DNA from 3 places in the Mesorhizobium sp. M0571 genome. Region 2 is predicted to be linked to each of the others. Evidence: riboswitches for the same ligand, from Rfam matches in the RefSeq annotation. Region 2 holds a riboswitch; each other region holds the start of a gene.
What was found. A riboswitch is a leader RNA that binds a small molecule or an ion and turns the genes downstream of it on or off. The one in region 2 is predicted to bind cobalamin.
Positions count from the first base shown of each region.

Region 1: linked by a shared signal. The riboswitch ahead of metE (5-methyltetrahydropteroyltriglutamate--homocysteine S-methyltransferase) and the one ahead of NKI85_RS29905 (CbtB domain-containing protein) in region 2 are both predicted to bind cobalamin.
Region 3: linked by a shared signal. The riboswitch ahead of NKI85_RS09250 (DUF1636 family protein) and the one ahead of NKI85_RS29905 (CbtB domain-containing protein) in region 2 are both predicted to bind cobalamin.

Region 1 covers NZ_JAMYQT010000074.1:8,717-18,810, forward strand. The annotation lists gene NKI85_RS35075 (B3/B4 domain-containing protein) at 183-890, opposite strand; gene pdxR (MocR-like pyridoxine biosynthesis transcription factor PdxR) at 1,347-2,843, opposite strand; gene NKI85_RS35085 (trans-sulfuration enzyme family protein) at 2,926-4,158, shown strand; gene NKI85_RS35090 (dihydrodipicolinate synthase family protein) at 4,211-5,113, shown strand; gene NKI85_RS35095 (FMN-binding negative transcriptional regulator) at 5,148-5,363, shown strand; gene metE (5-methyltetrahydropteroyltriglutamate--homocysteine S-methyltransferase) at 5,471-7,807, opposite strand; cobalamin riboswitch at 7,903-8,103, opposite strand; gene NKI85_RS35105 (hypothetical protein) at 8,649-8,903, shown strand; gene NKI85_RS35110 (helix-turn-helix transcriptional regulator) at 9,221-10,054, opposite strand.
Region 2 covers NZ_JAMYQT010000042.1:5,503-15,596, reverse strand. The annotation lists gene NKI85_RS29935 (tyrosine phosphatase family protein) at 48-557, opposite strand; gene cobD (threonine-phosphate decarboxylase CobD) at 554-1,609, opposite strand; gene cbiB (adenosylcobinamide-phosphate synthase CbiB) at 1,608-2,579, shown strand; gene cobO (cob(I)yrinic acid a,c-diamide adenosyltransferase) at 3,010-3,639, opposite strand; gene cobU (bifunctional adenosylcobinamide kinase/adenosylcobinamide-phosphate guanylyltransferase) at 3,641-4,162, opposite strand; gene NKI85_RS29910 (CbtA family protein) at 4,155-4,937, opposite strand; gene NKI85_RS29905 (CbtB domain-containing protein) at 4,953-5,132, opposite strand; cobalamin riboswitch at 5,169-5,364, opposite strand; gene NKI85_RS29900 (aromatic ring-hydroxylating oxygenase subunit alpha) at 5,506-6,699, shown strand; gene NKI85_RS29895 (MFS transporter) at 6,678-7,877, opposite strand; gene NKI85_RS29890 (heparan-alpha-glucosaminide N-acetyltransferase) at 8,133-9,131, shown strand; gene NKI85_RS29885 (methyltransferase family protein) at 9,128-9,634, shown strand; gene NKI85_RS29880 (MerR family transcriptional regulator) at 9,638-10,024, opposite strand.
Region 3 covers NZ_JAMYQT010000005.1:254,642-264,735, reverse strand. The annotation lists gene nuoF (NADH-quinone oxidoreductase subunit NuoF) at 3-1,307, opposite strand; gene nuoE (NADH-quinone oxidoreductase subunit NuoE) at 1,318-2,385, opposite strand; gene NKI85_RS09275 (NADH-quinone oxidoreductase subunit D) at 2,821-4,011, opposite strand; gene NKI85_RS09270 (NADH-quinone oxidoreductase subunit C) at 4,021-4,626, opposite strand; gene NKI85_RS09265 (NuoB/complex I 20 kDa subunit family protein) at 4,632-5,213, opposite strand; gene NKI85_RS09260 (NADH-quinone oxidoreductase subunit A) at 5,204-5,569, opposite strand; gene NKI85_RS09255 (winged helix-turn-helix domain-containing protein) at 5,905-7,113, shown strand; cobalamin riboswitch at 7,132-7,337, shown strand; gene NKI85_RS09250 (DUF1636 family protein) at 7,376-7,810, shown strand; gene cobW (cobalamin biosynthesis protein CobW) at 7,807-8,844, shown strand; gene cobN (cobaltochelatase subunit CobN) at 8,861-10,094, shown strand, end outside.

The DNA.
Region 1 (10,094 bases), on a different contig from region 2:
GATAAAAGTACGCCAAACAACGCTAAGGGAGAACAAGCAGTGATCTGATTTCGTTCGACGCTCGTTTTCGAGAGCCGTTCTGGGTCGTTCGCAATCAACTGTGTAGGCCAGCGGAGCGAGCAAGGAGCGCCAGATCCGGACAGGGCTGAGTGGGGTGTTTCTCCGAAAGGTGGGGCCATGCCCTAAGGGACACGAGATGTAGTGGACTCGTCGATCCGCGCTGTTTCGATTCGCGCACCCGAGCACAACGCTTGGATAAGTCCCATCAGATGCTCTCCGGTGGCCGTCATCTGTTTAGCTGACATTGGGCCGAGGGCTTCCAGCACGAGCCACATGGCGCGGGTATCGACCGTGACCATGGTGCGCCGCCCCTGCCGCCAGTTCCAGCGGCGGCACGTGACACCGGCATCATCGCACCAGATGACTTCGCCCGGTTCGGGATGCTCGGTTACCATTTCACCTTGCTGGATCGTGTCGAATGGCTCCGCTCCCTTCGCAATTAAAAGTCTCGGGACCCCCTGGTAGAGATCGAGATCCTCCCCGCCAATCGGAACGCCATACAACACGCTGACGGCATTGTAGGCATCAACCAGTGGGGAAATCCGCGGGAGAGAGCCATCTTTCCGCACCCGCTTGAGAAGCGCGGCGGCCGAGCACGGCGTTCGATTGGCCTTTGTGCCGAAAGCCTCGTAGGCAACGGCCCACGCCGCAAGATGCGCGTCCCTTTGGGCGTCATCGCGAAGCGCCGCCTGTTCCGCCGCCGCAATCGTGTCGTTCAACGCCTGTGCATCCGGCACGTCGATTTCAGCGTTCCGCACCACAATGCTGATCAGATGAAAATCCGGGTAGCGGGCCTTGATCTCGGGGTCAATGAATGGCGTGAAAGACATGGGATGCTCTTTTCTCATGGGGAGGCTTTGCGCTGCGGGTCGTTCGGGAAATGTTTGAAGAAAGGTGCTTGTCGAGCGTCCAGATCTTCTGGCATCGGCATGGTGCATGCCGCACCATGCGCTGGATAATCCCATCATTCGGACCGTGGACAAGGCCTGGTAGAGATCGTCGATTATGTCTTGCGGGCGCTCGAGCCCGCTCGGCCGGCAACAAGCTACGCCCCCGCTAGATCCTCCATTTCATAAAAAGGCAGCGGGCGCGATATGGATGTGAAGCAGCTTTCCTTGCCGGTTATGCATCGCTCTCGGAAATTCGTCTCGCACGAATATCTGCCGCCAAACTGGCCTGATCAACAGCACCAGTTGCATGGCGTTTTCCCAGTCCAGTTTGTCTTGCGACAAATGCGGGTAAGCCGAAGGGTCGGTTTCCTCGCCAGCTCGCCACGTCCCCGTGTCTCAGTCACCGTGCCCCGGCAACGCGTCTTGCACCTGCTTGACAACCTCTCGCAGGACCTCAACGCCCTTCTCGATCTGCCGAATGCTCAAGGCGGCATAGCCCATGACAAGCCCGACGCCATCGGTGCGGCCTTCGTCCGATGGCCGTTCGTAGAGCGGCGAGATCAGGTGTAACCCCAAGCCCGCGCGTCGGGCGGCTTCGACCAGTGCCGTTTCCTGCGATCGTGGCAGGTCGTTGAACCAAACGGCGACGTGCAGTCCGGCATCTGCTCCCTGGACAGCGATGCGATCTCCGAAGCTGCGCCGCAAGGCGCGCAACAACGTCTCCCGACGCTCGCCGTTCAGCCTGCGCACGCGGCGCACATGGCTTTCGTAGCCGCCGCTCTCGATCAAAGAGGCCAGCGCCTCCTGTTCAGCCACCGGCGAATGCCGGTCCGCGAATTGTTTGGCGGTTGCGAAGACCTCCTGCAATTCCGGCGGGACGACGAGATAGCCGATACGCAGCATCGGCGAGAGCGTTTTGGAGATCGTGCCGAGGTAGATGACAGCCCCGTGGTCCTCGAGACTGTGCAGCGGAGGGACCGGATTGATGTCGTAGCGATATTCGCTGTCGTAGTCGTCCTCGATCACATAGGCGTTGTTGTGCCGCGCCCATTCCAGAAGCTGATGGCGGCGCGCGATCGGCATGACGCCGCCCAGCAGAAACTGATGCGATGGCGTGACATAGGCCAGTCGCGCCCCGATCCCCGCCAGCAACTCCGTCTTGATCCCGTCCTCGTCGACGGTGACGGGGATGGGCAAGGCACCCGTACTGGCAAAGACCTGACGCGCCATCCTGTAGCACGGGTCCTCGATGACGAAGCGGTCGGCGGGATCGAGAAGCAGGCGAGCGCACAGATCGAGGCCCTGCTGCGAACCGTTGATGATGATGATCTGCTCGAGGTCGCAGCTCAGGGTTCGGGCGCGCCAGAGATAGCCCTGGAGCGCCTGGCGCAGCCGGCGCGAGCCGCGAGGGTCGTCATAGGCAAGACGCAACGGGCGCTGCCCCATCGCCTCGTTCATCGCACGTTTCCAGACCAATGCGGGGAAATCCGACGGCGCCAGGTCGCCATAGCGGAAATCGACCTTCAGTCCAGTCGGCAGATAATCCGGCCAGGGCGGCGTAACGCGCAGTCGTTCGCCATAGGCGGACAGATGAACCGGGCCGACTCGTTTCGCGACGGTGCGGCTCGTCTCAGGACCGATCAGCGAGGATGCAACGCGAGGTCGTGCGCCTTGACGGACTTCGATGAAACCTTCCGCGGTCAGTTGGTCATAGGCGACCGTCACCGTCGTTCGCGAAACCCCAAGGTCATTTGCCAGGCCGCGGGAGGACGGCAGCTGACTACCGGTTTCATAGACGCCGCCGAGGATTTGCTCGCGAAGAGCCTCGTAGATCTGGCGTGCACCCATCGCGTGCGAGCGACCTGCAGAACCGGCACTTGAAGACTGGACCATTTCATTCATTGCTAACTGGATATTTCACATTGGCCAGTTTGCCGTCAATCTTTCGGAAACCCAAGAAAGATCTAGAGGCCGAATGACCCGTTCCTATCAATCCGAAAACGATGCTCTCACGCGGTCGCTCCACGACACCGGTCCCGGATTCGCCACTCGGGCGATCCATCATGGCTACGATCCCGCCGGCTTTTCCAATGCCGTTCAGCCGCCAGTCTTCTTGACCTCGACCTATGGATTCGAAAGCGTGGCAGCGAACGAGGCCGCCGCCGCGCTTGGCGGAAGGCTCTATGCGCGCGAATACAATCCGACGACGGAGATCCTCGAGCAACGGCTCGCCAATCTGGAAGGAGCCGAGGCAGGTCTGGTCGTTGCCTCGGGGATGGCGGCTTTCGGGACGCTGATCCTGTCGCTCCTGTCCCAAGGCGATGAACTCATCGTCCACAGGACGCTTTATGCGAACACGCTTGCCATGGTCGAACAGGCGGTCCCCCGCTTCGGCATCAAGGTCGTCGCGGTCGACCTGTCCGATCCTCACAATCTCGATGCCGCGATCACCGAGCGGACCCGGCTTGTTTTCTTCGAGACGCCGGTGAATCCGCTGAGCCGCATCCTAGACATCGCTGCCATTGCCGAGCGCGCCCACGCGCGCGGTGTAAAGGTTGCAGTCGACAGCACCTTCGCCTCCCCCGCGCTCCAGCGGCCGCTCGAACATGGGGCCGACCTCGTGCTCCACTCGCTGACCAAATACATCAATGGGCACGGCGATGCCCTTGGCGGGGCGATTCTCGGCGACGCGCAAACGCTCCGCACGCTGCACGAAACGGGCCTGCGCTACATCACCGGCGCAGCGCTCTCGCCCATGTCAGCTTTCCTGATCCTGCGCGGTCTGAAGACGTTGACGCTGCGCATGGAACGGCACAGCGCCACGGCCCTTGCGGTGGCTCGGGCGCTCGAAGCGCACCCGGCGGTGGCATTTGTGAGTTATCCCTTCCTCGACTCGCACCCTGATCAGGTGACGGCGCGAAAACAGATGTCCAACGGATCGGGCATGTTGGCCTTTGGCCTCCACGCTGGATACGAAGGAGCGCGCCGGATGATGGACCGGCTCAACCTGATCACTCGCGCCGTCAGCCTCGGCGATGCCGACAGCCTCATCTATCACCCAGCAAGCCTCACCCGTGCCCGGCAGCCGATCCGCAAGGATGCGCATCTGGCCGATGGAGTGGGCGAGGACCTCATGCGTCTCTCGGTGGGTCTTGAAGACGCCGACGACCTAGTCGCGGACCTGCGGCGGGCTCTGGACGCCTTGTGATGACCTGTCGTCCGGCCAGTCCTGCGCTGACGCACAAACCTGGAGCCTTGCCATGGCATTCCTGAGCGGTCTTTCCGCGTTTCCCATCACGCCCGCCGATCGTGACGGCCGCGTCGATACCGTTGCTCTGCGCAGGCTGATTGCTCGGCTTGGCGCCGCTCAGGTCGACTCCATCGGTCTTCTCGGCAGCACCGGCACCTATATGTATCTGTCGCGCGAGGAACGGCGGCGGGCGCTCGCCGAGACCTTGGACGAAATCGCCGGGCGAATGCCGGTCGTGGTGGGTGTGGGCGCGCTGCGCACCGATGAAGCCGTGGGGCTCGCGCAAGACGCCCAGGCCCTTGGAGCTGCTGCGGGTTTGCTTGCCGCCGCCTCCTACACCCCGCTCACTGATGACGAGGTGTTCGAACATTTCTCCACGGTGGCGCGCGAAAGTGGCCTTCCGATCGTCATCTACGACAATCCAGGAACGACGCATTTCCGTTTCACCCCAGCACTCGTCAGCCGCCTGGCAAAGGTGCGGGGGATCGTCGCTATCAAGAATCCGACAGACAAGGGCGATGCGATCAAGAGCCATCTGGCCGACCAGAGGCGCACTATGCCGGAAGGGTTCTCGATCGGCTACAGCGGCGACTGGAACGCCGCAGAGGCCATGATCGCCGGCGCCAACACATGGTACAGCGTCCTCGCCGGCATCCTGCCCGAGGTCTGCGTGAAGATCGTCACGGCGGCGCAACAGGGCGATGCGGCCGAAGCGCGACGGATCGATGCCACGCTTGCGCCGCTCTGGAGCCTCTTCAAGGAGTTCTCGAGCCTTCGCGTCGTCTATGCACTTGCCGAATTGCTCGACATTTGCCGTACCGACCCCCCGCGTCCCATCCTGCCTCTGCCCTCAGCAGCGAAGCGCCAGATCGCCGCCGCGTTGGAACGCTTGCCATCGGATGTCAACCGGTGAACAGCGAACCCGGCGGCCAGTGAAGGAACCTGTCATGTATGTACCCGCGCATTTCGATGAACCGAGCCGAGAAGTCCTTTACGAACTGATCGAACAACGCACTTGGCGTGCTGATAACCATGGCTGGAGCGGTCTCGACGCCAATCACATCCCCTTCGAACTCGACACGTTACAGGGAGAAAACGGTACCCTTTACTCCTGCGCGATTAATACACGTGCCGAAGGAAAGTGCACATTCTCGCTCGAGTGACTTATTTCAAAGGATGTGATCGCGTTTTGGCACATTCACGGCCGACATGCGGCAGCCGGTCACTCACCACATGGTGAGCAACCAGGAAACCCTCCGGCCTCCACTTTCTACCGGAGCGCACGTGCTGCATCGACCATGTTCATGAGGGCAGGGCGGACCTCCTCCCATTTGCGTGTTTTGAGGCCACAGTCCGGGTTTACCCACAGTTGGGAATCCGACAGTCGCTCGCGGGCAAGCATGACGAGATCCGAAATCTCCCCGACTTCCGGGACACGTGGTGAGTGAATGTCGTAGACTCCGGGCCCGATTTCGTTCGGATATTTGGAGCTCGTGAAGGCGTCCAGCAGTTCCATTTTCGAGCGCGACGTCTCAATCGAAATGACATCCGCATCCATTTCAGCGATCGCGTCGATGATCTCGTTGAACTCCGAATAGCACATGTGGGTATGGATTTGAGTCGCGTCCTTTACACCCGTTGAAGCGATCCGGAAGCATTCGACAGCCCAGTCGAGATAGTCGTTCCAATCAGACTGGCGCAGTGGCAATCCTTCGCGAAACGCGGCCTCATCGATCTGGATCATCCTTGCGCCGGACCATTCGAGATCCGTCACTTCGTCGCGGATGGCGAGCGCGATCTGGCGGCATGCTTCGGAGCGCGGTACGTCGTCGCGAACAAAAGACCAGTTGAGAATGGTCACTGGGCCTGTGAGCATTCCCTTCACAGGGTTTTCCGTAAGCGACTGGGCGAATTGCCACCAGCGCAGCGTCATCGGATTGCGCCTCGATACGTCGCCGAAGATGATGGGGGGGCGCACGTAACGCGACCCATAGCTCTGCACCCAGGCATGCTGGGTGAAGGCGAAGCCGGACAGTTGCTCGCCGAAATACTGTACCATGTCGTTTCGTTCGAACTCACCGTGCACCAGCACGTCCAGCCCGATCTCTTCCTGCCAGCGAATTGCAGCTTCGATCTCCTTCTTCAGGAAGGTCTCGTAGTCGACATAGCTCAGCTGGCCCTTCGCATGAGCGGCCCGCGCCCTGCGTACCTGCGGCGTCTGCGGGAAGGACCCGATGGTCGTCGTCGGGAACGGCGGCAGCCCGAGCGTGCCGGCCTGGACTCTGGAGCGCTCGGCAAAAGCGCTCTCTCGTCGCTTCATGCTGTCGTCAATGCTGGCGATCCGTCCCTCAACAAGCGGGTCATGGATCTTCGTGGATGTCACGCGAGTGGCGGCAGCCTCGGCAGACGCTTTCAACGCGCCTGCCACCGCATCCCTGCCTTGAGTCAGGGCCCGGGCCAGCAACACCAACTCGTCGGTCTTCTGGGCCGCGAAGGCGAGCCACGACCTGATGTCCGCGTCGAGTTCGGTCTCCATGCGCAGGTCGATCGGCACGTGCAGCATCGAGCAAGAAGGCGCGATCTCGACGCGGTCCAAGGGCCAGCCGGCGACGATCGGTTTGATGCGGTCGAGAATGGCGGGCAGGTTCGCACGCCAGACGTTGCGGCCATCGATCAAGCCAAGCGAGAGCACCAGATCCTTCGGTGCGAGCCGACCCACGGTTTCCAGTTGCTCGGGAGCGCGCACGAGATCAATATGCAGCCCGGCCAGGGGCAGAGAAACCGCGGTTTCGAGATTGTCTCCCAGCGGCCCGAAATAGGTAGCCAGCATGATCTTCAGCTCGGGCGCGGCTTTCGACAGCTGGCCATAGGCGAATTCGAACGCAGCTCGTTCGTTCGGGTTCAGATCGAGGACAAGCGCTGGCTCATCGATCTGCACCCAGTCGGCTCCAGACAGCTTCAGCCTCTGCAGGAGTTGCTCGTAGACGGGCAGCAGCCGCGGCAGGAGCGCGATGGGATCGAATCCTTCGGCAGGCGATTTCGCCAGCTTGAGGAAGGTGATCGGTCCAAGGATGACTGGGCGTGTGTGAACGCCGAGAGCTTTAGCCTCGATGAAGTAATCGACCGGTTTCGTCGACGAGAGGGCGAACGTCTGATCATCGTTGAGTTCCGGCACAATGTAGTGATAGTTGGTGTCAAACCACTTGGTCATTTCCATCGCGGTTACATCAGACCGATGAGCCGCCTGCTGGTGACCAGCGTGTCGACAATCCTCCGTCTGACCCTGGTTGCCCCGCGCCATTGCGAAGTAGATGTCAAGTGGAACCTCGCCGCTATTCCAGCCGTAACGGGATGGAACGGCGCCGACCATGGCTGCGGTGTCGAGCACATGGTCGTAGAGCGAGAAGTCGTTCGACGGGATTTTCGACACGCCGCGATCGTGCTGCTCCTCCCAGCTAGCGGCACGGAGCGCCTTCGCGGTCGTGAGAAGGTCGGCAGCGGACGATTTTCCGGACCAGTAGCTTTCAAGCGCGAATTTCAGTTCTCGCCGACGACCGAAGCGGGGCACGCCGAGCGTTGCTACAGGAATTTGCTGAGAGACAGTCATGCCAGACCCCGATGGTTGGGGCGTCGGTGACAAGGAAGGCGCTAGCAGGCCGGCACGAACGCCAGGCTGCAGCGGCCACCGAGACACCCCGCCCGTGGACGTAATTCGCCGTGGCAGGTCTCCTGGCTCGCGGGGTCATAGCCTCTACCCGTCTTCCCAAGGCTATTCGCCTCAGTGACATGAGTGGGGTTGGCTCGCCGCTAACAGTTGCGGGGGCAGCGCCGGCATCGCACCGGCTTCCCTCTTAGCTCCGCTGCGGCAGCGCCGTACGGAGAACCACGACGCGGGAGACAATTACAGCAGTTCGCTTCTTTGTCAACGCCGCATAAAGAAATGTTTATGTCGTTATATTAAATTCCGTTGGCATGTTCCAAAGGTCGCCTCGAAAGCGAAAACTGTGGAAGCCTTGAGCGGCCGGTAAATCAAAGCAATGACGCACGGCGCCCTTGTCCAGGAGGATAGGAGTTCGTCGGCTGCCGGCAGCAAACATACCGGCAAGCGCCATGGTGCTGCTTAGCGCATCATGCGAACCACCTCGGCGTCGAACTTCGGCTCCGAGGTTCCGACCGCTTCGTCGCTCGCGACCATATTCGGCTCAATGGCGAGGCTGTTGCCCATGTGGAAGCTGTTGGCCGTGATGCCCTCGGTGATATGACACAACGATTTCGGGGGAGCACACCGAGGCCAGGCGCAGCGGCGTGTTGCGAAGTGATCGACGCCAATGTCTCGAACTGCTTGTTCGCAGCCCACCGGCTCAAGGTAACCCGGCTCAAACCACCGGGCCAGCTCAAGTCCTGTCCAAATGAGGCCTGAGCGGCAAATCGTCGTGCACGCGCACGGTTTGGCGTTCGATCTTGTGATGCGTCTTGGGCGGACAATCGCCACGGTGCAGCGCGCAGAAGCGGTCCCCAATTGGGAAGCCGAGGGCGGTGAGGGCAAGCCAGCGCCACAGGCGGAAGGGGACTTGGACCTGTTTGCCCTGCTGGACCACAAGTTCGCGACACAGGGCCTCAAGGAGAAGACCAAGAGTGATTATGCGCGGGACCTCGCCAAATTCATCAAAAGCAGCGGGCAGTCAAAGTTCGGCGCCGATTGACATGGAGATAGCCATCGCGGCGGACCGCCCAGGCGGACCGCAAGCCGGAATACAACCGGGTGCAGGCGGCCAAGCTCGTCCACAAGATGGCGTCGGGCACACACCGGCGATGGGAGAGCGGACCGTGGAGTGCAGGAACTTCACGCCTATCCACGCTCCCGTGGACGTGTCCTGCGGCACATCGGCAGCGATATTGAGGAGGCAGTTGAGCTTCTGGTCGAGCACTCTTACCTGCCACTACCTACGCTTAACGTCATCTCGTACTGAAAACGCACCACGCAAGGTCGAGATGTAACATGCGCCCTTCGTGGATGGTTCTAAGCTTCCTCGGGCGCGGTCAATCTGTGATAACGGTCGCTTGGAACCTCCATCACCGCGACGCGATCAAGGTTGGCGTATCGCGCTCGGTGGTAACCTTCTTCCTCCACTTCGGCGAAACTACACTGGGGAACGTCAAAGGTCGCAGCTTCCAATCCGAAGAAAGTCGTAGCGGTTTCTTCATCCAAGAAGTTCCACTCATCTTCTCCGTCGTCATATGTGACGCGAACATAGGAGGCCATGCGCACGGCTTCCTGATCACCCATCTCTGCGATGATGGCATCGCATTCTTTCTTCAGCTTTCCTGAAACCTCACCCTTATCCCAGTCATCCAAAGCCCGATAGATTTCTGGATGATAATACTCTGGCATCTCCTCTACATCGTCACCGATAAGCTCAATGGTGCGGACATATTGCGGATTTATCAAGAGTATTTTGTTGTCAAGGCTCCAACAATACAGCCATGGCCTGCTTGTGTTATTTCTACGCAGATTATGAAGTTCCTTCAACTGACGTAAAATCGATTCACGCGCCTTTTCATCGATAGGATATTGGCGGCTGCCAACAGTCGTCTTGATTCTGAGCGTGCCGTATCGCGTTTCGGCATCGGCAATTGCAAACGGGCTCGTGCGCCACTCCTCGACATCAATCTTCCAGCCCAGCAGCTCCTCGACCGTGCATTTCAACGTGAGACAAAGGTCCTTGATCTGCTCGACGTTCAACTGCGTTTTGCCTGTTTCCCACCGGGCCACAGTCTGTTGCGTCGTTGCCATCTGCTCTGCCAAATCTTTTTGAGTCATGCCCAGTCGAACCCTAAGCTCTTTCATGTTCATAACTCACCTCGCGTGTTCAACACACGCATTGGATGAATTA
Region 2 (10,094 bases):
TGCTTGGTGGCTTTGATGAGTCAAATAACTGCCCACAAAACTAGAAATCAAGCATCGATCTTCAACGCAAACGGCGCGCCTTCAAACGCCTCGGCGCCGCGCCCGATCGCCTCGATGGCGCGGCTCATGCGGCCGTCGCGCTCGAGCAGTGCGTCGGCAATTGCGATCAGCCGCGGATTGGGCGTCGCGGTGGGCGACAGCGCGCGCAGCGTCTCGGCCAATTCGGCCTCGTCGCGCTTCGGCGCCAGCGCTGCCGCGATGATGTAGGCCGAGGCGGTCGAACGGCTGATGCCGGCATAGCAATGCACGACCAGCGGCCGCGAGCGATCCCATTGACGGGCGAAATCGAGCAGGTTGCGGACATGCTCCTCGCCCGGCATGGTCATGCCCTCCTGCGCCACCGCAATGTCATGCATGACCAGATGCAGATGGTTTTCCCTGGTGATCGAGGACGGTCGCATCACCTCCGTTCCGGCAGCGAGCAGCGAAAGCAGCCGCTCGGCGCCGGTCCTTGCCACCGTTTCCTCGATTTTTGCCAGGGAACAAACATGGATCATCGCGAAATCTCCTTGGCCCCATCGTCGCTCCGCGCGGCCCAGCCGGCAAGCGCTGATTCGAGCCGCCGCCATTCTTCGTCGGTTCCGGGCAGGCCGGCGCGCAGCACATCCGGCCGGCCGGAGAAATGCCGAAGCAGGATGCCGCATTGGCCGAGCACCGAAAACAGGCCGGCGGCGTCCGCCAGGCGAAGATAGCGGAACAACGTGGTGCCACCGGCGACAGGCACGCCGAAGCGGCCGAACAGCGCATCGAGCCGCGCGGCATCCTCGGCCAGACGGCGCCGCATCCCGGCCTGCCAGCCGACGTCGGCAAGCGCCCTTATGCCATATTCGAGCGCCGGCCCGGCAACCGCCCACGGCCCGAATTGCGCCTCCAGCCGTTCGACCGTCAGCGCATCGGCCAGTGCAAAGCCAAGCCGCAGACCGGCCAAGCCGAAGAACTTGCCGAACGAACGCAGCACGACGATGCCACCCTGGTCGACGTCGCCGGCCAAGCTTTCGCTGCGCGGGCCGACATCCATGAAGGCCTCGTCGACCACCAGCAGCCCGCCTCTGGCGCGCAATTTCGCGGCAAGGCGAAGCAATCTTTCGCGCTCGACGACGCGCCCGTCCGGGTTGTTGGGATTGACGACGACGGCAAGGTCGGCCGCCGCCAAGGCTTCGAAATCATCGACTTCAGCCGCCGCATGGCTGGCGATCGCCGCTGCCCGCCGATGCTCGGCATAAGTCGGCCCGAGCACCAGCGCCTTGCCTGGGCTGACCAGCGAGGCGACGCGCGGCAACAGGATCTGCGTGCCGGGCGCCGCTGCGACGTTCGCCGCCGAAGGTGCGCCATAGGCGCTTGCCGCGACCGCGGCCAATTCACGGGCACGCGCGGCTTCCGGCAATCGCGACAGGGCGGTGGCGGGCAAATCGAAAAGCGGGTAGGAGTGCGGATTGATCCCGGTCGAGAGGTCGACGAAAGGCAGTGGCGCGTGAGGGAAAAGTGCCCTCGCCCGGCCAAGGCTTCCGCCGTGGTCCACTGCCGCCGTCACTCCATCAAGAGACTTCATGTCGATCCTGATCACTTTCCTGTCGCTAGCCATCGAACTTGTCCTCGGCTACCCGGCCCGGCTCTTCGATGCCATTGGCCATCCCGTCACCTGGTTCGGCAGGCTGATATCCTTTCTCGACCGCAGGCTCAACCGCGCCACTGATTCCGACGCCCACCGTCGCCGCTGGGGCGTCGTCGCGCTGCTGGTGATCGTGCTGGTGCCGGCCGCCCTCGCCCTCTGGCTGGAAACCATGCTTTGGAGCTTTCCTCTCGGCTTGTTGATCACAGCAATCCTGGCGACGTCGCTGCTGTCGCAGAAGAGCCTGGCCGAGCATGTCGAAGCGGTCGCCGACGCACTCGACACCGGCGGACTGGACATGGGCCGCATTGCCGTCTCGCGGATCGTCGGCCGCGACCCGGAAAAGCTCGACAGGGCCGCTGTCTGCCGCGCCGCGATCGAAAGCCTGGCCGAGAATTTTTCCGACGGCGTCGTGGCGCCGGCCTTCTGGATCGGCGTTGGCGGGCTGGCCGGCGGCGTCGGCTACAAGGCCGCCAACACCGCCGATTCGATGATCGGCCACCGCACGCCGCGCCACGAGGCCTTCGGCTGGGCGGCGGCGCGCTTCGACGATTGGATCAACCTGCCGGCGTCGCGGCTGACGGCGCTGCTGATCGTGCTTGCCGCTTTCCTGGTCAAGGGCGCCGACGCCAGAGGCGCCTGGCACGCCGTGCGGCGCGATGCGAAGAAGCACCGCTCGCCCAATGCCGGCTGGCCGGAAGCGGCGATGGCCGGTGCGCTCGGCCTGGCGCTCGCCGGCCCGCGCTCCTATGACGGCGTCCTGGTCGATGACGCGTTGATGGGTGAAGGCGGCCGGCGCGACGACATCGAGAGCACCGACATCAGGCGGGCGCTGAAACTCTACCGGGTCGCCGACTTTCTGCTGATCGCGCTGTTCGGGATGATTTCGGCGCTCGTTATCTTTGCGTGACCTGCGCTCGAGATTGAGATCAAATAAAAACCCGCCATGCGGCGGGTCATCGGCGCGAATCAGCACCATAGCTAGATTAGTAGCATAGCTGCCGGCACAAAGCAAGAACAAAGTTGCCCGTCAGCGCTGGACCCGGCTTCATTCCAGCTTGGTTTCCTCGCCCCACGAAGTGGGGAGAGGTGGCTCGGCGAAGCCGAGACGGAGAGGGGAACCGCGCTCTACGAAGCCCCCTCTCCGGGGCGGGCGGGCGGCCCCCCCCCGCCCGGGTCCGGCCACCCGCCCCCACCCACCCCCCCGCGCGGGCCGCTGCGCGCCCACCTCTCCCCCGCTTCGCGGAGGGCGAGGAACCCAGGTCTTGAGAAGTCGGTGGGCAGCCTTGGCAAGCGTCATCCGAGTTGGACCTTCGTCCGAAATGTCCCGAGGCAAGCCCTCAGAACTCTATCCCCTGCTGCGCCTTCACTCCGGCGGAGAAGTGGTGCTTCGTCACGCCCATCTCGGTGACCAGATCGGCCGCCTCGACCAATGCCGGCTTGGCGTTGCGGCCGGTGACGACGACATGCAGGCCTTCGCGACGGGCCTTCAGCGCCGCGACCACTTTTTCGAGGTCGAGATAGTCGTAGCGCAGCGCGATGTTGAGCTCGTCGAGCACCACAAGGCTGATCGACGGGTCGGCCATCAGCTCGAGCGCCTTCGCCCAGGCGGCCTCGGCCGCCGCGATGTCGCGCTTCAGGTCCTGCGTCTCCCAGGTAAAGCCCTCGCCCATTGCGTGCCAGACGACGCGGTCACCGAAGGCAGCAAAGGCGTCCTTCTCGCCGGTGTGCCACTTGCCCTTGATGAACTGGACGACGCCGACGCGCTTGCCGTAGCCGAGCATCCTGAGCGCCAGCCCGAAGGCGGCCGTGGTCTTGCCCTTGCCCGGCCCGGTGTTGACGATCAGCAGCCCCTTCTCGACCGTCTTGGCCGCGACCTCGGCATCCTGCACCGCCTTGCGCTTGACCATCTTGGCGCGGTGGCGTTCCTCGCCCTTGGGATCGATGCCTTTGTCCCTGGTATCAGCCATGTCATTTCACCTTGAGCGGCAGCCCCGCCACCATCAAAAGCACGGTGTCCGCGACAGCCGCGACGTCCTGGTTCAACCGGCCGGCGGCATCGCGAAACTGCCTTGCCAGCGCATTGTCCGGCACGATGCCCTGCCCGACTTCGTTGGACACCACGAACCACGGTCCTCGCGGCCGCGAAAGCACGTCCGCCAGCCTTCGGCATTCGGCATCGCAATTATGTTCGGCCAGCATATGGTTGGTCAGCCACAGCGTCAGGCAATCGATCAGCACCGGCTGGCCGTCAGGCAGCGCCTCGATCGCGCCGGCAAGGTCGAGCGGCGCATCGATGGTCGTCCAGCCCTCGCCACGCCGCGAGCGGTGCAGCGCGATGCGCTGGCGCATCTCCTCGTCATAGGCTTGCGCCGTGGCGATATAGCTCCACGGCGCCGGACAAGCCGTTACCAGCCTCTCGGCATGGGCGCTCTTGCCGGAGCGCGCACCGCCGATGACCAGGGTCAGTGCCCCGGCAGCGCGGTCAGGCAAAGCTGTCGCGCAGGCTGGTCGCCGTGCCGGTGAAGCGTCCGCGCACCACGCCGACGACCGCGCCGAGCACCAGCCAGAACACCAGATTGGTCAGCGTCACCGCCACCACGAACTGATGATGCAGGCCTTCCGGGATCGCCGTTTCGAAACTATCGGGCTGCGGCGCGCCGACAATATGCGGCGCCACGATCAACGCTACGGCAAGGATCGCCAGCGGCAACGATCTGCGGAAGGCGATAAGGCCGAGCCCGGCGGCGGTCGCCACCACTGTTGCCCACCACCAGATCTGGCGTTGGACAAGGTCGGCCGCCGGCATCGCCGGCAATTCCGGCGGTAGGCCGAGGCCCGGCGCCAGCGTGAACACGGCAAAGCCGGCCAGCCCCCAGAACAGGCCCTGGCGCCAATTGCCGATGCCGCCGGCGAATTCCGAAACCGCGACTAGGACCAATGCGAAGCCGATGCCGGTGACGATATTGGCAACGACGCTGAAGGCAAAGCGCTCGAAGCCATCGGCCGGCGCCCAGCCTTCGTCCTCAGCCGGAGCCATTGCTTCAGCCGGTGCCGGCGCGGCGCTGCTCATAGCCGTCGTGCCCGCGGCGTTCTCGGCCGGTGCCGCAGGTGCCGCGGCATGGTCATGGCCGCCGCCGGCCTGTTCGTAGACTTCCGCCTTCAGGATGAGCGGCACCGTGGCATAGGCCTGCATGCAGGCGAGAGCGATGCCGGCCACAAGCCCTGCGATCGCCGCGATGAACACGACGTTGCGAAACAGTGTCATGATGTCAGCCCCTTGTCAGTGGCAGGGAAAGCCCATCGAGTGGCGATAGTCGTGCGCGGCATTGTGGACCGCATCGATATGCGAGAAGCCGACAAAGCCCATGACGAAAATGCCGAGGAATGCAGCAAGCGCCAGCTGCATGAAACGCGACTGCGAGGAGACGGAAGCGCCGAGCGAAACGGAAGCGGTATTCATGTCTTGTCCTTTCGCCCTCCACCCGAGGGCATAGAAGTCAGTTTCCTGTCGCCGGCAGGTCTCCTGGCTCGCGGATCAGCGCCCTTCCCCACCTTCCCGAAGGCGCACCTTCAGTGGCATATGGAGAGGACTACCGCACACAGTTGCGGGGGCAGCCACGGCATTGGGCAAAAAATCGCCCGCACCGCATTCCCTCTTGGTCCCTAATGGAACCGACGACATCAGGGACTATAGGCAGAATCGCCGCGCCCGGCAAACCAAATTCCGCCGGATCGTGTGGCGAATGCGCCGTCTCGCCAAGCCGCCGGCGCCCCGCCCCTGATTGACAATTTTCACCGCCGGGTGTCGGCTGCCGCATGGGAGGAAGCCGGCCATGCAACCCAGCCCGAACGAGCGCGGTCCCTATAACGGCCTGACCCGGGCCGAGCCGACGCTGCCGTCGCCGGCCTATTGGGACATCGCGGGCTACCAGCGCGATCTCGACGCCATCTGGCATCGCAACTGGGTGCTCGTCTGCCGAGAGGCCGACCTTGCCCAGCCGCTGGCTTTCAGGACGTTCCGTATAGGCACGCAAGAGGTCGTCGTGCTGCGCGACGAGACCGGCGAATTGCGTGCCTTCCACAACACCTGCCGGCACCGCGGCTCGCAGCTTTGCCAGGAAAGCGAGGGCCGGCTGAAGGCGCGGTTCATCACCTGCCCCTATCACGCCTGGTCCTATTCGCTGCGCGGCGATCTGGTGCGCGTGCCGTCGAAATCGCTGCCTGACCGCTTCGATAAGGCCGATCATCCGCTCTACCGGGTGGCGCTGTCGGTGTGGCGCGGTTTTGTCTTCGTCAACCTCGCGGAAGACGCTGCCGGCTCGGCTGAAACATCCTTCGATCCGGCATCCGGCAACCTCGCCAACTGGCCGCTGGAAACGCTGCTGAGCGGCCATATGCTGCGCAAGGTGATGAACTGCAACTGGAAGATTTTCTGGGAAAACTTCAACGAGTGCCTGCATTGCCCCGGCGTCCATAAGGACCTGTCGCGGTTGGTGCCGATCTATGGCCGCGGCCTGATGGGCCGCCACGACGATCCCGAATGGGCTCGCCATGCCGACAATGACGCGCCGGAATTTTCCGGCGGCTTGCGGGCAGGAGCCGAGACCTGGTCGCGCGACGGGCGCGTCCACGGCTCGGTCTTTTCCGGCCTGACGCCGGCCGAGCGTACCGCCGGGCAGACCTATGCCACCAGCCTGCCGTCGATGTTCATCGTCGGCCACGTCGACTATGTCAGGACCGTGCGGCTGGTGCCGCTTGGGCCGGAGCAGACCGAACTCACCGCCGAATGGCTTTTTTCGCCCGAAGCGCTCGCCGATCCGGCGGCGGACATCGACAATATCGTCGCCTTCGGTACCCAAGTGCTGGAGGAAGACGCTGACATCTGCGAGGTCAACCAGAAGGGCCTCCGCTCGATGCGCCACAAGGCCGGCGTGCTGATGCCCGAGGAATATGACTTGCACCGCTTCCACAACTGGGTGCGCGACCGGCATGCGGCGCTTGAACATCAAAGCGATTTGGGCAGATAGCGCCAGGTGACGAAGCCACAGGCAGCGGCCAACACGCCGAGCGTCGCGAAAACCGCGCCCAGGCCGAAGAACGCCAGCACCACCGAATAGACCAGCGGCGGCGTCAGCTCGGAAAAGTCGAGATAGGTGCGGTAGACCGCCGCCATCTGCGCCCGCTCATAGGAGCGCACCGAACGCATGAAGGCGGTCGAGCCCAGCGCATCGAGCGCAATGGTGAAGAAGGCGCCGCAAAGCAGCAATGCGCCGCTGACGAGCGGTGCCGCCTCGCCGACGGCGCCGGCCGCCAGCAGCGTCGCCGACATGGCGAAATAGGCGAACGTCATGGTTCGCCGGCCGCCGAAACGCTTTCCTGCCCTGCCCCAAAAGATGGCCATGAACAGCAGCGCATTGCCGGCCGAAACCAAAAGGCCGCCGGCCAGCTTGCCCTCGCCGGTGATCACCATAAACAACGGCCCATAGACGAAGAACGTCGTCCAGAAGCAGGAGCGGCCGAAGGCGATCAGCCAGGCGAGCCTCAGCCTTGGCTGCGCGACGAAGCGGCCGATATTGGCCAGAGGATTGACCGGCCGTGTCTTGCCGGGGCGGATCGACTGGTTGTCGCCGAGCCGATAGGTCCAGAACAGCGCCAGCAAGGCCATGGCGAAGACGGCCACCGCGCCATGCGCCGCATAGATGCCGAAACGTGTGTAGAGGAAAATGCCGAGCGTCGGCCCGGCGGTCCAGGCAAGCATCGACCACGCCATGCGCAGCGACTCGGCCTGCATGAAGTCGGTCTTGCGGATATGGTCCATGATGTAGAGGTTGAGCGTGATCGCCAGCGCGCCGGCGCCGACGACGCGGCAGAGCATGCCCACCACTTGGCCGGCCAGCGTATGGGTGACGAAGAACAGCGAGACGACGGCCAGCAGGCAGGCGCCGGCGGTATAGACCCAGCGCCGGGCAAAGCGCCGGATCAGCATCGGCATGAACAGCGTCGCCGACAGGCCGAGCATCGCAACGATCGTGTAGAGGATCGAAACGATCTGCTCGTTGTGCAGAATCTCATAGGCCTGGATCGGGATGACGCTGGACACGGTGGCGCGCGCGAAGGATTCGACCGCATAAAGCGAGGCGAAGGTGCGTGCATCCGCCGGCCGCAAGGCCGCAAGCCAGATCGGATGGCGCACATGTGTAGCCATTGCTTTCCCCGAAGCAGAATCGCCCGAAGCAGGTTTGGAGCACAAATCTGCCGTGGCGTTGCCTCGGCGGGTAACAGGAAACCGACGCCTTCACGGCAAAAAGCGAAGCCGGCCAAAGGCTTTCCGGCTCTGGCCTAAAGCGAGCCATGATGCTGAACGGCCGCAGCCGGTACAACGCGAGGCACGGCCTGCTTCTTTTGTCGGGGGCAACCGTGATAGTCGTCTTGCCGGGGCTGAACCAAGACAACGAGACCAATGAGCATCGACACGCCGACCGCCTCCGTTCAGGACCAACCAAAGTTGAAGCGCATCGCCGCCATCGACATCGCACGCGGCGTCGCTTTGCTTGCCATGGCGAGCTATCATTTCACCTGGGATCTCGAATTCTTCGGTTACACCGATCCCGGCCTCACCGCTTTCGGCTGGTGGAAATTCTACGCGCGCTGCATCGCCTCAAGCTTCCTGTTCCTGGTCGGCGTCAGCCTCTATCTTGCCCATGGCAGAAAGATCCACTGGACCGGCTTCTGGAAGCGTTTCGCCATGGTTGCCGGGGCCGCCCTCGCAATATCGCTGGTCACTCGCATCGCCACGCCGGATGGCTTCATCTTCTTCGGCATATTGCACGAGATTGCGCTGGCCAGCCTGCTCGGCCTGGCGTTCCTGCGGCTGCCAGCGCTGCTGACGCTGCTTGTCGCGGCGTTTGTCGTCGCCGCGCCCGTCTATCTGCGATCCGCGGTTTTCGATCATCCGGCCCTATGGTGGGTCGGGCTGTCGGCGACCAATCCGCGCTCCAACGACTACGTTCCGCTGCTGCCCTGGTTCGGCGCCGTGCTTGCCGGCATCGCGGCTACCAAACTCGCCGCCACCTCCGGCGTGCTGACGCGGCTGTCGACCTTGGCGCCCGGCCGCTGGGCAAATCCGCTGGTCTTCATCGGCCGGCACAGCCTTGCCTTCTATCTGATCCATCAGCCAGTGCTGATCGGCTCGGTCTGGCTGTTTTCGCAAGTCATGCCGGCGCAAGTCGAAACCAGGGAGATGAACTTCCTGAAATCCTGCCAAATATCCTGCGAGCAGACGCGCGACACCGAGTTCTGCTCCAGCTATTGTGTCTGCATGCTGGACACTCTCCAGGGCGAAGCCTCGCTTGATCGGCTTTACAGCAATGACCAGTCCCCGGAGTGGAAGGCGCATATTGGCGAGCTCGCCGGCACCTGCACGGCCAGGACCGAGAGCACGCTGGGAGGACAACAATGACCGACAGTCACCCGAAACCCGTGCAGCAGAGTCCTGGTCAGCCGAAATTGGGGCACATACCATGGCCGCCGCTGATCTATATCGCCGCCATCGCCGTTAGCGTCGCGCTAGGGCTGTTTTATCCGCTGCCATGGATCGGCGATCTTCTCGGCGACATCCTGTTCGCCGCCGGCCTTGTGGCGCTGTTGGCGGTCGCCGCGCTCTGGTTCACGGCGATCCGCACCATGATCCGCGCGAAAACGACGCTCAACCCGAACGGCGTGCCGGATCATCTGGTGACCACCGGGCCCTTCGCCGTCAGCCGCAATCCGATCTATCTCGCCAACACGCTGCTGCTGGTCAGCCTCGCCTTTGTCTTGGGGAGCGCCTGGTTCCTGCTGCTGGCGTTCGTAGCGGCCTTCCTGACGCAGAAGCTGACGATCGAGAGCGAGGAAAAGGTGCTGACGAGCAAATTCGGCAAGAAGTACCGGGACTACGCCAAAAAGGTGCGACGCTGGATCTGAGCCTTAGGTGTTGACGCCGAGTTCTGCCAGCCGCTCGACGCAGGATTCCTCGGCCTGGTCGAGCTCGGCCAGGGTCTCCTCGAGATCGCGGCGTTTCTGGCGCAAATCCTCGCGCTTTTCCTCGATGCGCTTGATCATCAATTTGAGTTGGCCGACCTCGCCGGGCGGCTCCCTGTACATCTGGATGATTTCGCGGATCTCGTTGATCGAGAAGCCGAGCCTCTTGCCGCGCATGATCTGGCGGATGAGATGCCGGTCCGACGGGCGGAACAGCCGCGTGCGGCCGCGCCTTACCGGCTGCACCAGCCCTTCGTCTTCGTAGAAGCGCAACGTCCGCGTCGACACGTCGAATTCGCGGGTCAGCTCCGTTATCGAATAATATTCCCGCATCGTTACTCCAATGCCCCGGCCACGCCGCGAGTTCCCCATGCGGCTTCGCCAGCGTCCAGACGTGTGCCAG
Region 3 (10,094 bases), on a different contig from region 2:
TTCTATTCCGCCGCCGCCAACACCGGTTCGGCGCGGTGCGCGTTGCGCGAAAACTCGTCGATGCGCCGCTCCACCTCGCCGCGGAAATGCCGCATCAGGCCCTGGATCGGCCACGCCGCCGCATCGCCCAGCGCGCAGATCGTGTGTCCCTCGACCTGCTTGGTCACGTCGAGCAGCATGTCGATCTCGCGCTTCTGCGCCTCGCCGCGCACCAGCCGTTCCATCACCCGCCACATCCAGCCGGTGCCTTCACGGCAGGGCGTGCACTGGCCGCAACTCTCATGCTTGTAGAAGTAGGAAAGCCGGGCGATCGCTTTCACGACATCGGTGGATTTGTCCATGACGATGACAGCCGCGGTGCCTAGGCCCGATTTCAGGTCGCGCAGCGCATCGAAATCCATCGGCGCGTCGATGATCTGCTCGGCCGGCACCAACGGCACCGAGGCGCCGCCCGGAATAACCGCCAGCAGATTGTCCCAGCCGCCGCGGATGCCGCCGCAATGCGTCTCGATCAGTTCGCGGAACGGGATCGACATCGCCTCTTCGACGGTGCACGGATTGTTGACGTGGCCGGAGATGCAGAACAGCTTGGTGCCGACATTGTTGGGCCGGCCGAAGGACGAGAACCAGGCCGCACCGCGGCGCAGAATGGTTGGCGCCACGGCGATGGACTCGACATTGTTGACCGTCGTCGGGCAGCCATAGAGGCCGACATTGGCCGGAAACGGCGGCTTCAGCCGCGGCTGGCCCTTCTTGCCTTCGAGGCTTTCCAGCAGCGCCGTTTCCTCGCCGCAGATATAGGCGCCGGCGCCATGGTGCATGTAGATGTCGAAATCGTAGCCGGAGGTATTGTTCTTGCCGATCAGCTTGGCCGCATAGGCCTCGTCGATGGCGCGTTGCAGCGCCTCGCGCTCGCGGATGAACTCGCCACGCACATAGATGTAGGCGGCGACCGCGCCCATGGCGAAGCCGGCAAGCAGGCAGCCTTCGACCAGCGTGTGCGGATCGTGGCGCAATATGTCGCGGTCCTTGCAGGTGCCGGGCTCGGATTCGTCGGCATTGACGACGAGATAGCTCGGCCGGCCGTCGCTTTGCTTGGGCATGAACGACCATTTCAGCCCGGTCGGGAAACCGGCGCCGCCGCGGCCGCGCAGGCCGCTGGCCTTCATCTCGTTGACGATCCAGTCACGCCCCTTGGCGATGATGCCGGGCGTGTTGTCCCAGGCGCCGCGCGCCATCGCGCCGGCCAGGGACTTGTCGAAGCGGCCGTAGATATTGTTGAAGATGCGGTCTCTGTCCTGAAGCATTGCTCGTTCCTCAGACCGGCTTCTTGCCGGTCGGCCGGCTCTTGTTTGCGGGCGACGGCTTGGCCGGCTTGGCGGCAGCCTTCGCCGATGCGCCCTTGACCTCCGGCGCTTTGAAAGCAGACGCCGGCTCGGCCTTGTTCTTGGGGCCTTTGCGCTGTTTCGAGACGTCTTCGACCTGCGGCTCGGCCTTGTTGGCGTTGGCGGCCGAATGCAGCGGGGCTGCAACGCTCGCCGCCTTCTCCGTCGCTGGCGCAACTTTTGTCGCCGACGGCGATTTCACTGCCGGGCTGGTCTCGACCGCATCGGTCTTCGGCTTGCTGGCATTCGACGGCGCAACCGGCGCCGGTGCAGGCGCGGCAGGAGCAGCAGGTGGAACCGGTGCTGCGGCAGCGGCCGCCGGCGCCGCTTCCTTGGCGGCTTTGGTTGCCGCTTTGGCTTCCCGGTCGCGGGTCGCCTTGAGGATCGCCTTTTCGCTCTTAAGGGTCGTCAGGCCGCTGGCCGGCTCGGAAGTGACGCGGCCGTTTTGCGGTCCCGGTTTCACCGAAGCACCCTTGCCGGCGTCATAAAGGTCGATGATCTCGGCAAACCGCTCCGGCGTCAAATCCTCGTACGTGTCCTTGAATATCATCACCATCGGTGCGTTGACGCAGGCGCCGAGGCATTCGACCTCCTCCCATGACAGCGTGCCCTTGTCGTTGGTGTGGAACTGGTCGTGATGGATCTTCGAGCGGCACACATCCATCAGCGCTTCCGAGCCGCGCAGCATGCAGGGCGTGGTGCCGCAGACCTGGATGTGGGCGCGGGTGCCGACCGGATTGAGCTGGTATTGCGTGTAGAAGGTGGCGACTTCCAGCCCGCGAATATAGGGCATGTCGAGCATGTCGGAGATCGTCTCGATCGCCGCCTTGGTCACCCAGCCTTCCTGTTCCTGCGCCAGCATCAGCAATGGAATGATGGCGGACTGTTCGCGCCCCTTCGGGTATTTCTTGATCCACTGCTTCGCCGCTGCCGCATTCGCCCGGTTGAAGGCGAAGGAGGCTGGCTGGACGCTGGCTTCTGCGAGACGGCGGACGGACATTACGATTTCGCTTCTTATGTTTCTACTGGTTAGAGCTGTAGGCGCGATAGCAATCCTCGGATCGCCCCAAAACGCATACGAACTCTTCATTTCCACGCTTCACGCGGATGTATCCGTCATAGCGGCTATACACCCAAGCTATTGGCTTGCAACGATATTCTTCGGGCATCAATGACGCTACGAGGTTGTCATGAACCGCGCAGTTGGACGGTGTCGACGGCCGGCCATGGACAAGAATGCCCTCATCCATTGCTGGGATCTGGGTGCTCAAGCCACGGATTGTAAGCAGATCGCCTTCTGCAACAAGCTTGAACCTCTCCTTGAGAAGATCGGTTGACGAGAGACCCTCACCGGACCCAGCAAGCGACACTTCAGCGGAAGCCGCAAGGCATGCCGCGGCCAGAAACGCCTTTGACGGTCGAGCCATTCCCATCATCACCGATCGACCTCACCAAACACGATGTCGAGTGAACCCAACACGGCGGTGACGTCGGCCAGCATGTGGCCGCGGCACAAAAAGTCCATGGCCTGGAGATGCGCAAAGCCGGGCGCGCGCAGCTTGCAGCGGTAGGGCTTGTTGGTGCCGTCGGAGACGAGATAGACGCCGAACTCGCCCTTCGGAGCCTCGACCGCGGCATAGACCTCGCCGGCCGGAACGCGGTAGCCTTCGGTGTAGAGCTTGAAGTGATGGATCAGCGCTTCCATCGAGCGCTTCATCGCCGCGCGCTTCGGCGGCACCACCTTGCCGTCGAGGTTCGACACCGGCCCCGCGCCTTCCTTGCCGAGCAAAAGGTCGACGCACTGGCGCATGATTTTGGCCGATTGCCGCATCTCTTCCATGCGCACCAGATAGCGGTCGAAACAGTCGCCGTTCTTGCCGATCGGAATGTCGAAATCCATCTCGGCATAGCATTCGTAGGGCTGCGATTTGCGCAGATCCCAGGGAGCACCCGAGCCGCGCACCATGACGCCCGAAAAACCCCAGGCCCAGGCATCGGCCAGGGAGACGGTAGCGATGTCGACATTGCGCTGCTTGAAGATGCGGTTGCCGGTCAAAAGCGCATCGAGATCGTCGAGCGATTTCAGGAACGGGTCGATCCAGTTGCCGATGTCCTCGATCAGCTTCTGCGGCAGGTCCTGGTGGACGCCGCCGGGGCGGAAATAGGCGGCATGCATGCGCGACCCCGAGGCGCGCTCGTAGAACACCATCAGCTTTTCGCGCTCGACGAAGCCCCACAGAGGCGGCGTCAGCGCACCGACATCCATCGCCTGCGTCGTCACGTTGAGAATATGCGACATGATGCGGCCGATTTCCGAATAGAGCACTCGGATCAACTGCCCGCGCTTTGGCACCTCGATGCCGAGCAGCCGCTCGACGGCGAGCGCAAAGGCATGCTCCTGGTTCATCGGCGCGCAATAATCGAGCCGGTCGAGATAGGGCACGGCCTGCAGATAAGTCTTGGCCTCGATCAGCTTTTCCGTGCCGCGATGCAACAGCCCGATATGCGGATCGACGCGATCGACGACTTCGCCGTCGAGTTCTAGTACCAACCGCAAAACACCATGGGCAGCAGGGTGCTGAGGCCCAAAGTTGATATTGAAGTTGCGAACGGAAGTCTCAGCCATTTTGGCGTCTCAATTCGTCTTGGCTTTTTCGTCGCCTGGAAGGACGTAATCCGTCCCCTCCCAAGGGCTGAGAAAATCGAAATTGCGGAATTCCTGCTTGAGCTCGACCGGCTCGTAGATGACGCGCTTGGCTTCGTCGTCGTAACGCACCTCGACGAAGCCGGTCAGCGGAAAATCCTTGCGCAGCGGATGACCCTCGAAGCCGTAGTCGGTCAAGATCCGCCGCAGATCGGGATGACCTGAGAACAGCACGCCGTAGAGATCATAGGTCTCGCGCTCGAACCAGTCGGCGCCGGGATATATCCCGGTGATCGACGGCACCAGCGTCTCTTCGTCGGCCTGGACCTTGATGCGGATGCGGATATTCTGTCTCGGCGACAGCAAGTGATAGACGACGTCGAAGCGCTTCGCCCGCGACGGATAATCGGCGCCGCAGACGTCAATGATCGAAATGAACTGGCATTTCGGGTCGTCGCGCAGGAAGGTCGTCACCTCGATCAGGTCGCGCGGTTCGACAGAAATGGTGAGCTCGCCATAAGCGAACACCGCCTCGCCGATCCGGCCGATCAGCTTCTCGCCGAGATAGGTCGAGAGGTCATTCAACGCCTGGGTCATGCCGCTCACCGCTCGATCGTGCCGGTGCGGCGGATCTTCTTCTGAAGGAGAAGGATGCCGTAGAGCAGCGCTTCGGCGCTCGGCGGGCAGCCGGGCACGTAGATGTCGACCGGCACGATGCGGTCGCAGCCGCGCACCACCGAATAGGAATAATGATAATAGCCGCCGCCATTGGCGCAGGAGCCCATCGAGATGACGTAGCGCGGCTCCGGCATCTGATCGTAGACCTTGCGCAGCGCCGGCGCCATCTTGTTGGTCAGCGTGCCGGCAACGATCATGATGTCGGACTGGCGCGGAGACGCGCGAGGCGCAACACCGAACCTCTCCGAGTCATAGCGCGGCATCGAGGTATGGATCATCTCGACGGCGCAGCAGGCGAGGCCAAACGTCATGAACATCAGCGAACCGCTGCGCGCCCAGGTGATCAGCGCCTCGGTCGAGGTGACGAGAAAACCCTTGTCGGCGAGCTCGTTGTTGATCTCCAGGAAAAACGGGTCGTCAGACCCGACCGGCCTGCCGGTGTTGGGGTCGATGAGGCCTTTGGGCTTCGGCGCGACGAGCGTGCCGGAACTGTCGTTCAATCCCATTCCAGCGCTCCTTTTTTCCATTCATAGGCAAAGCCGATGGTCAGCACCGCCAAAAACACCATCATCGACCAGAAACCGAGCATGCCGATCTGGCTGAACGACACCGCCCACGGAAACAGGAAGGCCACCTCCAGATCGAAGATGATGAACAGGATCGACACCAGGTAGAAGCGGATGTCGAACTTCATGCGGGCGTCGTCGAACGAGTTGAAGCCGCACTCATAGGCCGAAAGCTTTTCCGGATCGGGGTTGCGATAGGCGACCAGGAAGGGTGCGGCAAGCAGCGCCAGGCCGACAACCAGCGCCACGCCGATGAACAGGACGATGGGCAGGTACGAACTCAACAATGCGTTCATGCTGCAGCTTTCCGTTGGCGGCCAATCCACTCTGATTACAGCACGGGACCCACTTGCGGAAGCGTGACAGTTTAACCACTGAACCGTTTTAGGGGGCTCTATGCTGCAACGCGGCGAGGGTTAGCGCAGCGCTTTCGGCGAAGCAAGTCAAACCTTGTTCAAATCGCGGCGCTGGACGGCATATCCGGGAAAACTGGTCCGATCCGCTCCTGTTTGATTTCCTTCACTTTTCACTCCACTTTTCTCTCCTGACATGGATCCCGCCAAAACCCTGCTAGCATGGCACGGAATCGCAGGTCCTCTGCTCTGTCTGACATCATCAGGATGCCGCCTTGATAAAGGAAAAAATCTCGCTCGCCATGGCCCGCCGCATCGCGCTGGCGGCACAGGGATTCAATGACCCGCGCCCTACCGGCACGCCCGACCGCCGGCATTTGGCCCGGGTGCTTGCCCGTACCGGCCTGCTGCAGATCGATTCCGTCAGTGCTGTCGTGCGCGCCCATTATATGCCGCTCTATTCGCGGCTTGGCCGCTACAAGCTGGCGCTGCTCGACGACGCCGCCGTGACGCGCAAGCGCCTGGTTTTCGAATATTGGGCGCACGAAGCCTCGTTCCTGCCGGTCGAGACCTATCCGCTCATGCGCTGGCGCATGCAGCGGGCCGAGCGCGGCGACGAGATGTATCTGGGGCTGGCGAAATGGGGGCGTGAACGCGTTGCCTACATTGAAGACATCTATCGCGCGGTGGTTGATCGCGGCCCAATCGCCGCATCCGCTCTCGAAGGCCAGAAAGGCTCCGGCGGCTGGTGGGGCTGGAGCGACGCCAAGCACGCTTTCGAATGGCTGTTCTGGGCCGGCCGCATCACAACGGCGTCGCGTCGCGGCTTCGAGCGGCTTTACGATCTGCCCGAACGCGTGCTGCCGCCGGCGATCCTAGCCCTGCCGGTGCCCTCCGCGGAGGACGCGCATCGCGAATTGCTGCGTATCTCCGCCCGCGCCCACGGCGTTGCGACAGCAGGCGACCTGCGCGACTATTTCCGCCTCTCTCCCGCCGACATCAAGGGCCGGATCGAGGAACTGGTCGAGGCGGGCGAGCTATTGCCGGTACGCGTCGAAGGCTGGGATAAAACAGCCTATCTCCACAAGGACGCCCGTTTTCCGCGCAAGATCGAGGCACGCGCCCTGCTTGCCCCGTTCGATCCGGTCGTCTTCGAGCGGTCGCGCACCGAAAGACTGTTCGACTTCCGCTACCGTATCGAGATCTACACGCCGGCCGAAAAGCGCCAATACGGCTACTATGTGCTGCCTTTCCTGCTCGGCGACAGGATCGTGGCGCGCGTTGACCTCAAGGCCGACCGCCCGGCCGGCGTGCTGCGTGTCCATGCCGCCTACGCCGAACCCGGCGCGCCGGCTGAAACCGCGGCCCAACTCTTCGAGGAACTGAAGCTGATGCAGGGCTGGCTCGGGCTTGAGCGCATCGAGGTGACGGCTGCCGGGGACCTAGGCCAGCCGCTCGCCGATGTTGCCGCCGTAGACGTGCGTTGACACAACTGCCTCCACAAGCCTAAATCCGCTTCAGACGGTCTCCTCTCGGCAAAGGGAGGAGCCAAGAGGGAATGCGGTGCGAGATCGCAAGATTTCAAATCCGCGGCTGTCCCCGCAACTGTAAGCGACGAGCCTCGGCCGAAAACCACTGGGACGTTCCCGGGAAGGCGGCATCAAGGCGATGACCCGCGAGCCAGGAGACCTGCCGTCTAGGACATAAGAATCCGATCGCCTGGCGGGTTTTCCGGGCAAGGAGCCTGATTTGGAACGCGACAGCAGTTTTTTGGCTGAGACAGCGGATTTATTGTCCGGCCATGGCGATTCCCTGGCCGGCGTTACCGTGATCGTCTGCTCTTCCTGCCGTGACGAGACCGGTTCGGACGCTCATCCCCGCGCCGGCGAGCTGCTTGCCGAGGACACACGCCGCGCCGCTTCCGGCGAAAACATCAATATCCGCACCGTCGAATGCCTCGGCAACTGCAAGCGCCGGCTCAGCGCCGCCATCCTGCGCGACGGCTGCTGGAGCTACGTCTTCGGCGACCTGACCAAGACCAGCGGTGCCGATCTCGTCGCTGGCGCAAAGCTCTTCGCCACCTCGACGGACGGTCTCATTCCATGGCGCGGCCGCCCCGATTGCCTGAAGCGCGGCCTTGTGGCTCGAATCCCTCCCCTCGACCTTTTGAAGGATCAGATATGACCGCTTCCGTCTCCCGCGTGCCCTGCACCGTCGTCACCGGCTTTCTCGGCGCCGGCAAGACGACGCTGATCCGCCATCTGCTCGAAAATGCCAAAGGCAAGCGGCTGGCCATCATCGTCAACGAGTTCGGCGACATCGGCATCGACGGCGAGATTCTCAAGGGCTGCGGCATTGAAACTTGCCCCGAGGAAAACATCGTCGAACTGGCCAATGGCTGCATCTGCTGCACCGTCGCCGACGATTTCGTCCCCGCGCTGGACCAGATCCTGTCGCTGACGCCGAGGGTCGACCATATCCTGATCGAAACCTCCGGCCTCGCTCTGCCCAAGCCGCTGGTCCAGGCCTTCCAATGGCCGTCGGTGAAGAGCCGGGTGACAGTCGACGGCGTCATTGCCGTGGTCGACGGACCGGCCCTGGCCGATGGCCGCGTCGCCAATGACATGGACGCCCTGCGGGCGCAGCGCGCGCAGGACGAGACGCTTGACCATGACGATCCGGTCGAGGAGGTGTTCGAAGACCAGCTCGCTTGCGCCGACCTGATCATATTGTCGAAGAGCGACCTGATGGACGCCGCCGGCTCGGCCCGCGCCAATGCCGTCATCGGCAAGCACGTGGCGCGCGCGGTGAAGATCGTGCCGACCTCACAAGGCAAGGTCGATCCGTCTGTGCTGCTCGGCCTCGGCCTCGCCGTCGAGGACGACATCGAGAACCGCAAGACCCATCACGACGACGAACTCGACCACGAGCATGACGATTTCGATTCGTTCGTCATCGACATCGCGTCGGTGTCCAACCCGGACGAGCTGGCACAGCGCGTCGCCACGGCTGCGGAGGAAGAAAACGTGCTGCGCGTCAAGGGTTTCGTCGAGGTCGGTGGCAAGCCGATGCGGCTCTTGCTGCAGGCGGTCGGTCCGCGCGTCAACCATTATTACGACCGCGCCTGGACCGCAGAAGACGATCGCCGCTCGCGCCTCGTCGTCATCGGACTGAAAGGGCTGAACCGCCCGGCCATCGAGCGTATCCTCGCCGGCTGACAAAGCACGAACCGCGATGCACATCCTCACCACCACATCCGCCTCGCTCGACGATCTCGCCGAGCCTGTTGATCTCAGGCAAACGCCTGCGGATGTCGTGGCGCTGTCCTTCACCGACAGCGACCTGGCAGGGTTGGCGGCGGCGTGGAAGGCAGATGCGGATCGCTTGCCGTCGATGCGGCTCGCGGCCTTGCGCGATCTGCGCCATCCGATGTCCGTAGACCTGTGGATCGACAGCGTTGCCCGGCACGCCAAGGTTATCCTGGTCCGCATCCTCGGCGGCTATGAGTGGTGGCGCTATGGCTGCGACCAGCTTGCCTCGACCGCCCGGGCGCGCGGCATAAAACTGGCGCTGCTGCCCGGCGAATGCCGCGACGAGGATTTGCGGCTGATCGAATGCTCGACGTTGCCGCGCGAAGAGCTCGATGGATTGCTCGACTATTTCCGCGAAGGCGGCCCGGCAAATATGACGGCGCTGGTGCAGAGGCTGGCGCGACTGGCGGGGCAAGACGCGGCTGTCGCCGAACCGGTCAGCGTGCCGAAAGTCGGCCACTATCAACCAGGACTAGGCGTCGTACAGCGCGACGTTCCCCTCCCCCTCGAGGGGAGGGTCCGGCCGCAGGCCGGGGGTAGGGTCCTCTCTGAAGCGTGCCAACACTTTGAAGCGCGCCAACAGAAAGCGTCGAGCACTTCCGCAACGACCCCACCCGGCCCTGCGGGCCACCCTCCCCTCGAGGGGGAGGGAGAGGTCGCCCCCGTCATCCCAATCCTCTTCTACCGTTCGATGCTGCTCGCCGCCGATGTCGCGCCCATCGACGCGCTTTTTGAAGCGCTGACAGCGCGCGGCATGGTTCCCGTGCCGATCTTCGTCTCCAGCCTCAAGGACCCCGCGTCGCTCGCCTTCGTCGAGACCGTGCTTGCATCGTTGAAGCCTGCCGCAATCATCACCGCGACCGCCTTCGCCTCGGGCGCCGAGCCCGGCGTCGAAACCCTATTCGACCGCGCCGGCGTGCCAGTGTTCCAGGTGATCGTCGCGACGACACGCCGCGACACTTGGCAAAACAATCAGCGAGGCCTTGCGCCCGCCGACCTCGCCATGCATGTCGTCCTGCCGGAACTCGACGGCCGCATCCTCGCCGGCGCTATTTCGTTCAAGAGCGAAAGCGAGACCGATCCCGCATTGGCCTTCCGCGCCCTCGCCAACCGGCCGGAGCCGGACCGCGTGGCGCAGGTGGCGAACCGTGTCGAAG